Regions from separate parts of the Alteromonas sp. WD8-37 genome, predicted to be linked through region 1. Evidence: predicted binding sites of a transcription regulator. Region 1 holds the regulator's gene; each other region holds the start of a gene.
What was found. Region 1 encodes sigma-54, which starts transcription at its own class of promoters, with help from an activator protein. Its sites were predicted from a motif close to GTTGGCACGNNNNTNGNNT; they were not measured.
Positions count from the first base shown of each region.

Region 1 (3,136 bases):
CTGCCGCAGGAAGCGTCGATTTTTCGCAAACTGACCGTGCTTGAAAATATCATGGCCATTTTGGAAACCCGTAAAGATTTGTCGGCCGACAAACGTGAAGAAGAAGCCGATGCGCTACTTGATGAATTCAATATCAACCATATACGTAATAGTACAGGGATGAGTTTGTCAGGCGGGGAGCGACGCCGGGTAGAGATTGCCCGCGCGCTGGCCGCCGACCCACAGTTTATCTTACTGGATGAACCCTTTGCCGGTGTTGACCCTATATCAGTAAACGACATTAAAAAAATTATTCAGCATTTGCGTGACCGCGGTATCGGTATTTTGATCACTGATCATAATGTGCGCGAAACCCTCGATGTCTGTGAAGAAGCGTATATCGTTAGTCATGGTGAGCTAATTGCCCAGGGCAGTGCTGAACAAGTATTAAGCAACCAGAAAGTACGGGATGTATACCTGGGTGAACAATTCAGGCTATAGTTTAAGCAAACACTGTTGTTAGCCGCATCTGTCACCTTTTTTGTAAACGCGTACCAGAATTTTAAATAAGACGTAGATGAAACCATCTTTACAGCTAAAATTTAGTCAACAGTTAACCATGACGCCGCAATTGCAGCAGGCTATCAAGTTGTTGCAACTGTCGACGTTGGATCTGCAACAGGAAATTCAGGAAGCGCTTGATTCCAATCCGTTACTGGAAGTGGATGAGTCTGGCGATAACGAGGTCAGCGAAAAGAATAACCTCGATAGCGACAGTGACGGGGCCGATGCCACCGCCAGTACGTCAGACAATTTAGACTCTGGCGAAGCGCTGGAAAAAAACGATTTACCTGATGAGTTGCCCATCGACAGCACCTGGGACGAATACTATTCGGCCTCGTCGGCGCCTGCGCCCGGCCCCAGTAATGATGAAGACCAAGTGTTTCAGGGCGAAACCACCGAAAATATTCAGGACCACCTGCTGTGGCAGATGCGTCTGACCCATTTTTCAGACACCGACCGGGCGATTGCCACCGCTATCATCGACTCCATTGACGAGTCGGGTTACCTGACCGTGACTGTTGACGACATTCTACAAAGCGTCAACGATGAAGACATGGAAGAGCTGGTGGAAGCCGATGAGGTGGAATGTGTGCTTAAACGCATTCAGATGTTTGACCCCATTGGCTCTGGCTCACGTACGCCGCAGGAATGTCTGCTGGTGCAATTAAAGCAGTTTGCTCCAGACACCCCATGGGTAGCCGAAGCCACCATGCTACTGCAGGAATATTCGGATTTATTAGGCAGCAAAGATTACCGTACCCTGATGCGCAAGACCCGTTTGAAAGAAGACCAGTTGCGTGAAGCCATGCGGTTGCTGCAAACCCTAAATCCACGCCCGGGTAGCGCGCTGGTGACCAAAGAGCCTGAATATGTCATTCCCGATGTGTCAGTAAGCAAAAAAAATGGGCGCTGGAATGTGGAACTAAACCCGGACAGCCTGCCCAAATTAAGTGTAAATCAGCAATATGCCGCAATGAGCCGGCGCGCGCGTAATAGCAGCGACTCGCAGTTTATTCGTTCGCATATGCAGGAAGCCAAGTGGTTTATCAAAAGCTTAGAATCGCGCAATGAAACCCTTTTGAAAGTGGCCAATTGTATTGTGCAGCAGCAGATGGCGTTTTTTGAGCACGGCCCGGAAATGATGAAGCCAATGGTGCTTAATGATGTGGCCGAGATGGTCGATATGCACGAGTCCACCATTTCACGTGTTACCACGCAAAAATACATGCACACGCCGCGCGGTATTTTTGAGCTGAAGTACTTTTTCTCCAGCCATGTAGCTACAGAATCCGGCGGGGAATGTTCTTCCACTGCGATTCGTGCTTTAATCAAAAAACTGGTGGCCGCTGAGACCCCCAGCAAACCGTTAAGCGACAGCAAAATTGCGACATTGTTGGCCGAGCAAGGCATTAAAGTTGCCCGGCGGACAATTGCAAAATACCGGGAGTCGTTATCGATTCCCCCGTCTAACCAACGCAAGAGCCTTATCTAGCAGTAAAGGCGAGCTTCACAATAAGGAAGACGAAATATGCAAATAAACCTTACTGGTCATCATGTTGAGATCACTGATTCTTTGCGTAACTATGTCGATTCAAAATTTAGTAAGCTGGAACGCCATTTTGACCACATTTCTAATGTGCATGTCATTTTGAATGTTGAAAAATTGACACAAAAAGCTGAAGCTACGGTTCATTTAAGCGGTGCAGAGGTATTTGCATCGTCCGAGAATACGGATATGTATGCCGCCATTGACAGTATGATTGATAAGCTCGACCGCCAGGTTATCAAGCATAAGGAAAAACTGAAAAAACACTAATGTCTGGTATGGATATTCAAACCCTTGTCAGCCTGGACCGCACAAAATGTGCGGTCCAGTGCAATAGTAAGAAACGGATTCTGGAGATCATCAGCGACATCGCTGCCCAGAACAATCCTGAGATCGAGCAAGGTACTGTGCTCTCCAGTTTGCTCAACCGTGAGCGCATGGGTAGCACCGGCATCGGTAATGGTATTGCCCTGCCCCACGGCCGCCTGCCAGGCTTAGACCGCGTTATCGCCATTGTGGTAACCAGTGAGCCAGCCATCGACTTTGATGCCATCGACAATAAGCCGGTGGATATCTTTTTTACCCTGCTGGTTCCTGAAGAACAAACCGAAGGACATCTGCAAACGCTGGCCATGGTGGCCGGTAAACTAAATGATAAAGAAACCGTAAAAGCCATTCGCCGCGCTGCCACCAGTGATGATATAGTCACAGCACTACAATAAATCACAGCATCCTAGTTGCATACGGCAGGGAGACACGCGTTGAAACTTATCATCATCAGTGGCCGTTCTGGTTCAGGTAAATCGGTGGCGCTGCGGGCGCTGGAAGATTTAGGCTATTACTGTGTCGATAATATCCCGGTCAATTTATTGCCTGCGCTGACCCATTCGGTGTCTGAAGAATATGATCAGGTCGCGGTCAGCATTGATGTGCGTAACCTGCCCAAAGATCCCAATGAACTGGTGGAAATCCTCGATTATTTGCCCGAATCCTGGGGCATGACCGTGGTGTATATCGATGCCAGCGACGATATCCTGGTAAAACGGT
Region 1 is NZ_JBUZOV010000002.1:227,021-230,156, reverse strand. It holds gene lptB (LPS export ABC transporter ATP-binding protein) at 1-480, shown strand, start outside; gene ACTUJZ_RS06455 (RNA polymerase factor sigma-54) at 557-2,035, shown strand; gene hpf (ribosome hibernation promoting factor) at 2,072-2,359, shown strand; gene ptsN (PTS IIA-like nitrogen regulatory protein PtsN) at 2,368-2,811, shown strand; gene rapZ (RNase adapter RapZ) at 2,851-3,136, shown strand, end outside.

Region 2 (3,136 bases), on a different contig from region 1:
GCAAGGACAAACTTTCCCTGGTGCATCCGAAGGGGTACAACTATTTTAATGTATTGCGCAATAAGCTGAGCTGGGGCAGTAAACTGTATTAATCTGGCCGGCCGGCATCGCCAGCCGGCTTGAACTATTCCTCACAGCAGCCAGTAATCATTGATATGAAAAAAATGATTCTGCTTTTGGTGTGTGCGCTGCTCGTGTCTGGCTGCACGCGTTTAAAATTTGCTACCGCCAATACCACCACGCTCACCTTTGACGGTCAGATCATTGAGGACCAGGCTTACGGCCCGCTTAAACGTCAGTCGCTGGATATGTATGTTCCAGAGTCAGCAAACACTTCACCTGCGCCGGTTGTGATTTTTTTCCATGGCGGGCGCTGGACCTTCGGCTCCAAAGGCCAGTACCAATTTGTCGGCACCAAACTGGCCTCTATGGGCTATGTGGCGGTATTACCCAATACCCGCTTGTATCCAGATGTAAAATTCCCGACTTTTATTGAAGACGCCGCACAGGCTGTTGCCTGGGTGCAAGCCAATATTGACCAATATGGTGGCAATCAGGAAGTATTTATCAGCGGCCATTCCTCCGGCGCGCACATCGGGGCGTTGGTTGTAGCGAATAGAAAGTACCTGCAAGATGCCGGCGGCAACCCTGATAAAATCAGCGGCTTTATTGGCATGTCCGGCCCCTATGATTTTACCCCTAAGGCCGACGACCTGGTTGAGATATTCGGCCCGGAAGACCAGTTTCCTGAAATGGTGGTTTCACACTATATCGATGGCGATGAGCCGCCCTTCGCGCTGATGTACGCGCTTAATGATGATAAAGTGCACCTCAGAAACTTAAAACGACTCAAAGCCCGGATTATGGAAAAAGGCGGTGATGTCGAAACATATTTGTATAAAGACGGCGGCCACGCCGGAACGGTGGCGGCGCTCAGCTGGGCCAACCCCGATGAATTGCCGGTGGCGGAGGATATGCAGAAATTTATTGAGCGACATCGTCGTCAGACGCCTGCTGAAGACTAACCAAATTTGGTCGGCCCCCGCTTTATTTCCGACATTATCCCAGTCACTGTGGCGCAAGTCATACTCTCCCACTACAAACACCAACATTGCGGCGCAAGCCGTAATTTCCTGGGAGATCGCTGGTGCGTGAAAAGAAAAAGGCAGTAGCCGGCGTTGTTAGCAAACCAGGGAGATCCCGACTTTTGCGGGACGACTAAAATTCCGGTCATTGCGGCGCAGGCCGCAATCTCCCTGGACATCTGAAGGTGAACTGAAAAAAAGTAGCCAGCTTTGTCTGCAAGCCAGGGAGCTCCCGACTTTTGTCGGGATGACTAAAGTTCCGGTCATTGCGGCGCAGGCCGCAATCTCCTTGGACATCTCTGGTGGATGAATCGAAAAAGGATGTAACAGGCATTGTCAGTAAGCCAGGGAGATCCCGACTTCCGTCGGGATGACTAAAGTTCCGCTCATTGCGACGCAGGCTGCAATCTCCTTGGACAACTCTGGTGCGTGCAACGAAAAAGGCAGTAGCCGGCGTTGTTAGCAAACCAGGGAGATCCCGACTTCCGTCGGAATGACGGTGAAAAAATCCGCGGGATGACGGGTAAAACAGCGGCGCAGTGCCCTACGACAATAGCTTTCGACCCATACCAACATCATTTTCGCTATAACTTTTCAACAAAAAGATCAGTTAGGGTTTAAAACTCTGTCTGATTTTTTAACAAAGCCGATTGATCTTTTTTCAGAATATTACCTAAGCGCTTGTTGTTTAATATTTAATCAATATTGGCATACAAATGGCTTACAGAGAAAGTGCATAGCAAGAAAGTATTAGCCAACAGCAGTAGCCGTCATCAAGTTAGGAAGTAGGACGATGAAAAAATTAACCGCAGCAGTTTTCAGCACTATGTTACTCACCACTCCATTTGCCACCCACGCTAATCTGATAGTGAATGGTAGCTTTGAAACACCAGATGTAGCGTCTCCGGGCTGGTCTTCATTCGCTCCCGCCGCTGTTCCAGGTTGGGGGGCAGCCACGCGAGTTGAGATTTGGGATGATTTATTTGGTTTTGAATCCTATGAAGGCGACCAGCATGCCGAACTGAATTCCACCGGCACAGGGCCTTATACCTTATTCCAGTCATTTTCTACCGAAGCTGGTCAAGCGTACTCTTTTGACTTTGCTTATGCGGCCCGCGAAAATGACCGTGAAAGTTTCCGGGTAGATATCACTGATGATGACACCGACGCAGTTTTGTTCACCCGGCTATTTGATGATCACACACGTCGCGTATGGCGCACTTACAACACCATGTTTGCAGCGGCATCAGCAAGCACTACAGTGACTTTTACCTCGGTGACTCCCACAACCACATTGGGCAATCTAATTGACGACGTTCGGGTGGCAGTGCCAGAACCAGGCACACTGGGTGTGTTTTCACTGGCCCTGGCCGGGCTGGCAGCACGGCGCTTTAAAAAAGCCTGATAGTAATAACCAGGCAATAAGAAACCGGGCAGATGCCCGGTTTTTTGTTATGCCGTAGTGGCGGCCCGATTGCGCTGACGCGCATGTTCAGGCTTGCGGTTTTGCTGGCCAGGCCGTGCACGACGGCGCTGGTTATTGTTCCCACCATTATTGCCACCTGCTGAACTTGCCTGAGAAGCTTTTGGCTTCTTTGGTTTGTTCGGCTTTTTGGGTGCCGACAAGGTGGTTGGCGCCAGAGACAGCTCGGGCTCAAAACCAGACAGTGGTTGCCGCGGGATCAGCATCTGAATAAGAGTTTCGATATCTTTTAATTGCTGTAGTTCATCTGCGCTTACCAGCGACCAGGCCTGGCCTTGTTCGCCAGCCCGGCCGGTACGGCCAATGCGGTGAACATAATCCGCAGCGGTGTTGGGCAAATCAACATTGATGACTACCGGTAATTTTGCAATGTCGATACCACGAGCAGCAATATCGGTGGCCACCAGCACTTTGATGCCGCCATCTTTAAACTCAGCCAGCGCTTTGGTGCGCGCGCCCTGACTTTTATTGCCATGGATTGCTGCACTGGGAATACCGGCAGCATCCAGCTTTTTCGACAAACGATTAGCTCCGTGCTTAGTGCGTGTAAACGCCAGCACCTGTTGCC
Region 2 is NZ_JBUZOV010000001.1:102,902-106,037, reverse strand. It holds gene nadK (NAD(+) kinase) at 1-92, shown strand, start outside; gene ACTUJZ_RS00475 (alpha/beta hydrolase) at 156-1,025, shown strand; gene ACTUJZ_RS00470 (DUF642 domain-containing protein) at 1,879-2,490, shown strand; gene ACTUJZ_RS00465 (DEAD/DEAH box helicase) at 2,538-3,136, opposite strand, start outside.
Region 2: a site for sigma-54 is predicted at 1,790-1,808, ahead of ACTUJZ_RS00470 (DUF642 domain-containing protein). Genes of this name have one in related genera too.

Region 3 (3,136 bases), on a different contig from region 1:
CGAGGCATTGCCGGTGCTATTTATGCGTGCCAGCACCGAACAGGATATTCATTTAACCCTCACTGCTCATGATGCCCTGTTGCCGGATGTGGCCGACACCAAACAGCTGGTGGCCTTGTGCCAGAGCCTGGCCGCCTGCGCGGCTGCGAGTACTGCCCAGAGCCTGACAGGTTAGTTGTCAGGTAAAATTTTCTCGTCGGTTTGTGGTGCCGAAGACGATTCACAGTGCACAGCTTCGCGGCTTAAGTGCAAGGTGATCATCAACGGGAAATGGTCTGAGCCATAACCTGGCAGGCGCTTAATATCTACCAAATCAAAATGGTCGGTGTGAAAAACATGGTCCAGCGGCCAGCGCACCAGTTTGTGCTGGGCATGAAAGGTATTAAAAAAGCCGCGGCCACACCGTGGATCACGCGCCCCGCTGAATTTTTTAAATTTGCGGGTGGTAGGGGACCAGGCCACGTCATTAAGGTCGCCGGCCACAATGATAGGAACGTTTTGCTCGGCAATTTCCTGACCGACTAAAGTTAGCTCTTCATCGCGTGGCCCGGCGGTTTCATTTTCTGTGGGGCTGGGCGGTTTGGGATGCAACATGTATAACCGAATTGTTTCGCCATCCAGCTCAAGTTCAATGATTATCGACGGCACATCGTCTTCTACCAAATAACGCAGCTCTTGCTGTTTAAACGGTTTTTTACTGTACAGATGCATGCCATACAGGTTTTCCAGCGCACATGGAACGCGGTACGGGTAGGCATCGTGTAACGGCTCTAGTGCATGCTCCCAGTCTTTATTGCTTTCCAGGGTAACCACAATATCCGGCTGGTGTGTCTCGACAAGATCTATCAAGCCTTGATAATTGGTGTTGTGCATATACACATTGGTGTTGAGAATGCTGATACTGCGCGCATCCGAAGGCTTATCAATACGGCTGACTTCCTTGCCGCCAAGCAGGGTGTAGGGAAAAATCCAAAAAGCCTGGTAGACCATACAGGCTGTCAATAAGCCAATAAACATTATGGTCGGTGTACTTATACCAGTCAGATATATTAATCCGGCCCATCCGGCCAGGGCGAGCAACATGAGGACAATAATCTGAACCCGGGGAAATTCCCATACGCGAATCAACCAGTGTTTGCCGGGTAGGTGCGGGGCAACTGTGGTAAATACTAAAAATATGCTGAAAGCGGCCAAAGCCTCAAACATAGGTACAATCCTTCTTTACAACGGCAAATAAGAAGATTACAGAAGCGTAATTTTCAGTGGGTGTAACAATTCTACGCGGCCCCCCGCGTTAAGTTCAGAAACTGTCCTGATGAAAAGCAAACGCCAGGAAGATTGTTTTAAGAGGAAAATTTTTCCTGTCGAAACCGGTAAAGCTTGCACGTTTGCAGCATAGGGCTGGCAAGCTAAAAATCTTGCGGCTGCTTTCAAGCACTTAGCTAACTTGTTAGAAGTACGTGTTGGCATGAACTTCGCTAGAATACCTTGTCTTTAAAAAGGAGATGTAGCTATGAAACGTACAATACTTTCTTTACTGGTAGCAGGTACATTAAGTACAGGTGCTGTTGCTGCAGATATGAATAACCAGAACGATTGGGAAAAAGGTGCTAAGGATGCCTGGATCGATGGCAAAGCAGAAGCGACCTTGCTGTTTAACGGTAACCTTAACTCATTTGATATTAATACCGATGTTAAAGATGGCAAAGTCATCCTGACCGGCAAAGTGGACACCTCGGTTGATAAAAAGCTGGCAGAAGAGCTGGTGGAAAATATCGATGGTGTGATGTCTGTGGAAAATAATCTGACGGTCATGGAAGAGCAGGGCGATATGATGGCCTCATCTGATGGCGATACCGACAGCGAAATGGCCGACAGTGAAGTGGAAAACGAAATGGAGTCCGCTGCCGAATCGACCTCCAGTGAATTGGTGGATGCAAAAATTGCCACGGTCATTAAAACCCGTCTGTTAATGGACTCAGATATCTCCGGTTTTGATATTGATGTGGATGTGGAACAGGGCAATGTGACACTGACCGGTGAAGTAAAATCAGATGCCGAGCGCGACCTGGCGGTCGAAATTGCGCAAAATGCCTCAGATGTGAAAAATGTAGAGAACAATCTGCATGTGAAAAGCAAAGTGGCCATGAATGATCCCCAGTAATGGCTGGTGGTTCAACCAATTAAAGCGCCCACCCGGGCGCTTTTTTTATCTGCGCAGATCAGTGCGATGAAGATGTTATGTAAAAATTTCCCGACCATGGGAAGACTTATGCATATGGGTCTTCGGTCTAATTTTAAAATTCCCTACAACTTTTTCTGTAGCCGTTGATTTTACTGGCTTATGAGCAGTTTTTGTCGTTTTGTAAACTTGGCGTAATGTTTGAATGGTTACCATTAAAGGAAGATAAGTATGAGCACTTATCTAACGTACACACTTTGTAATGAAGGACGGGTAATATGAAATTCCTAAAGCCAAAGCGTCAACCTCAACCAGCCAATCGCTTTCAAAAATACCTGCAAAGTCAGCCGGTTTTCAACTGGTTCGAACGTTACGAAAAAGCCGATGTGTCTGGCGCTGCCGGCAATCTGCAAAGTACCGAAACGTCTACAAACTGGATCGCCAAACGAGTTGGCGAATAAGCACAAATTATAGCAACGCGGCGCCCGCCGCGTTGCTCACAGGATGTATCCATGCACTATTATTTATTCAATCGACACATAATCAATTCAGTCATTTGTGCGCTGATGTTCGTCATCATTTAATTACATTTTCAGTAATGACTGGCAGATTTCTCTCCCGGACGATCGAATTTCCCGAAACTGCGTAATTAATTTCATAATCTCAATCACTTGGCAGTACAGCCAGGTTGGTGTGGTTCGTGGCAGAACCGGTGGTAGGGTGAAGTGACCCACTTTCAAAAAGGGCCTGGCATAGTGAATTCTTCTCGTTGGTTATACAGTTTTTGGTTTGTTATTGTGTTGTTGGCAGGCTGCAGCAGCACCGCCGACCAACCCCCGCAAGCCGCTGCAGTGCAAACAAGCCAGGCAGAGTCCGGTAAGCAGGCGGTGTCTGAGCTCAGTGCCGGTAAATCAGTCAGTGTACAAACTAGCCAGGGAACCATAGAGGTCGAGC
Region 3 is NZ_JBUZOV010000001.1:1,057,677-1,060,812, reverse strand. It holds gene ACTUJZ_RS04710 (response regulator transcription factor) at 1-175, shown strand, start outside; gene ACTUJZ_RS04705 (endonuclease/exonuclease/phosphatase family protein) at 172-990, opposite strand; gene ACTUJZ_RS04700 (BON domain-containing protein) at 1,514-2,164, shown strand; gene ACTUJZ_RS04695 (hypothetical protein) at 2,461-2,643, shown strand; gene ACTUJZ_RS04690 (MlaA family lipoprotein) at 2,938-3,136, shown strand, end outside.
Region 3: a site for sigma-54 is predicted at 1,463-1,481, ahead of ACTUJZ_RS04700 (BON domain-containing protein). Genes of this name have one in related genera too.

Region 4 (3,136 bases), 240 kb from region 1:
AACAATGTCTTTTAATATTGCATTAAGTGGCGTATCCGCCGCGCAAAAAGATTTGGATGTCACCTCAAATAACATCGCAAACGTCAATACTGTAGGTTTTAAAGAGTCGCGCGCCGAGTTTGGCGATGTGTATGCCTCATCGCTGCTGGCCGGCAGCAAAACCAAGGTAGGTGACGGGGTCTTGACGCAACAGGTGGCTCAGCAGTTTTCCCAGGGCAGTTTGCAGTTCACCAATACCGCACTGGATATGGCCATTACCGGCAATGGCTTTTTTGCCACGGTACCGGAGATCACCTCGCGGGACTTTTCCTTCACCCGGGCTGGTCAGTTTAAGCTGGATGAAGACAACTTTGTGGTTAACAGTAACGGCGATAATCTGCTGGGCTTTCCGGTCAACGCCGACGGCACCAGTGCGTCGGTGGCATTGAGTACGACCGAACCGGTACGGATCCCAGATTCATCGGGCTCGCCGCAGTCAACCAATGAAGTGGACATTCGGATGAACTTACCCGCAGCGGATAAGGGGCTGCCGGCAGCAGGTTTCGATAAAGATGATCCGTTAACCTATAACGCAGCCACTTCGGTCACTGTTTATGACTCACTCGGCGACAGCCACGTCATGACCTACTATTTTATCAAAGATGAGAATGCGGCGAATGAATGGTTTGTGGCAACTGCAGTCGATGATGAGATGGTGAACCTGACCAATCCTGATGGTTCTACAACCGGCACCAATACGGTCGGAACCGGTGCGGATCAGTTTGCTGCATCAAAACTGATTTTCAGCGCCGGCGGGGATTTTGAAGACATGCAATCACCCGATGGCACCCAAATCAATGATATGACAACCGAAGCATTGGGGCCTAACATTCTGAAAAATGGCTCTGATCCGTCTCAGCAAATTAAGGTGGACTTTAACTTGCGGCGCGGCCAGGCCACTCCGAATGAGCCCACTCAGTTTGCTTCCAGCTTTGAGGTGACCTCTTTAGAGCAGGATGGCTTGCCGGTGGGCCGGCTGACCGGTATTGATATCGGCGCCGATGGCCTGGTGCGGGCAACCTTTTCAAATGGCACCTCAGAGCCGATCGTACGTGTGGCACTGGTGCGCTTTGCCAATGAGCAGGGCCTGACCCAGGACAGTAGCACCCAGTGGAAGGAAAGTATCGAGTCAGGCGAAGCCCTGGCCGGCGAAGCCACTACCGGCACCTTTGGTGAGATCAATTCATCCGCGCTGGAGCAGGCTAACGTAAACCTGACCACCGAGCTGATTGACCTTATCATCGCGCAACGTAACTTCCAGGCCAGCTCTAAGGCACTGGAAGCCAATAATCAGCTCAACCAGACTATCCTGAATATCCGTTAATCCTGGTATTCGCTAATAAAAAGGGCCGCCCAACGCGGCCCTTTTTGATCACATTTCCACCTGCATTAACAAATCATCCGTGTTGGCACTGCCCTTGCAGAGATAGTGTTATCTTTGTGCAATAACGTCAAAAGTCAGTCATGGATAAACTTCTGTATATCGCTGCAAGCGGCGCCAAACAAGACCTGGCGGCGACTGCTGTACGCGCCAACAATCTGGCGAATGCCCAGACCACCGGCTTCAAAGCGCAGCTTGAACAAGCCCGTGCTATGCCGGCCTACGGCGAAGGTTTGCCGACCCGGGTATTTTCGATGACTGAAAGCCCGTCCAACAACTATGAAGGCGGCGCCATGATCCAAACCGGCCGCCAGCTTGATGTGGCGGTGCAAGGCAGTGGCTGGTTTGCCATGCAGGATGCCAACGGCAACGAAGCCATGACCCGTGACGGCAGTTTTCAGCTGGGCCCCGACGGAGTTTTGACGGATATGCACGGCAATATCGCCATGGGCGATAGCGGGCCGATTTATCTGCCGGTGCCGCTGGACAACTTAAACATTGCCTCTGACGGCACTTTATCGGTTCGCCCGGTAGGTGCCCCCGAAACCTTTTCCCAGGAGATTGGCCGGCTCAAACTGGTTAATCCGGATGTTAAAAATATTGAGCGCGGCAGCGATGGCTTGTTTCGCAGCAAAGACGGCAGTGCGCTGGTTGCAGATGCCCAGGTGCAGGTGCGTTCCGGCATGCTGGAAGGCTCTAATGTGAACACCGTAGATGAAATGGTGGAGATGATCAGCCTGCAGCGGCATTACGAAATGCAGGTCAAGATGATGAAAAAAGCCGACGAGCTTTCATCCCGCGGCAACATGCTATTACGAATCTTATAACGAATTCTGGCCGACTGGCAGGCAAGAACCTGGCCGGTCACCACCAAGGAGTACCTTATGCACCCAGCATTATGGATAAGCAAAACCGGCCTTGATGCCGCGCAAACCGATGTTTCTGTGGTTTCTAACAACCTGGCTAACGCCTCTACCGTGGGCTTTAAAAAAGACCGCGCGGTGTTTGAAGATCTGCTGTATCAAAATATCAACCAACCGGGTGGCCGTTCATCCGCCGATACCGAGCGCCCGTCTGGCCTGATGCTGGGCTCGGGCTCAAAAGTGGTGGCCACGCAAAAGACCCACACTCAGGGCAATATGCTGACCACCGAAAACTCACTGGATATGTCGATTCAGGGGCGTGGTTATTTTGAGATTTTGCAGCCCGATGGCACCACCGCGTACACCCGCAATGGTCAGTTTACGTTGAATGATCAGGGCCAGATTGTGACAGCCGGCGCTGGCTTTTTACTGCAGCCTGAAATCACGGTACCGGATGATGCGCAGCAAATTACTATCTCTCAGGATGGTGAAGTGTCTGCTTCGGTGCGTGGCCAGGCGGAGCCACAGGTGTTAGGCCAGATCAATGTGGCTGACTTTATCAACCCCACCGGCTTGCAGCCTACCGGCCAGAACCTGTTTGTAGAAACCGCCTCCAGTGGCGCGCCCATTCAGGGTATTCCGGGTTTGCAGGGCTTAGGCACGGTAGCTCAGGGTACCCTGGAAACCTCTAATGTGAATGTCACCGAAGAGCTGGTTAATCTGATTGAAAGCCAGCGCCTTTACGAGATGAACTCCAAAGTGATTTCATCGGTGGACCAGATGCTTGGTCAGGTTATCCAGCAACTTTAACAGGTAAGCTCATGCGTATTTTTCTTGCTGCTGTCAGTATGGT
Region 4 is NZ_JBUZOV010000002.1:463,666-466,801, forward strand. It holds gene flgE (flagellar hook protein FlgE) at 5-1,363, shown strand; gene ACTUJZ_RS07520 (flagellar basal body rod protein FlgF) at 1,504-2,247, shown strand; gene flgG (flagellar basal-body rod protein FlgG) at 2,305-3,093, shown strand; gene flgH (flagellar basal body L-ring protein FlgH) at 3,105-3,136, shown strand, end outside.
Region 4: a site for sigma-54 is predicted at 1,445-1,463, ahead of ACTUJZ_RS07520 (flagellar basal body rod protein FlgF). Genes of this name have one in related genera too.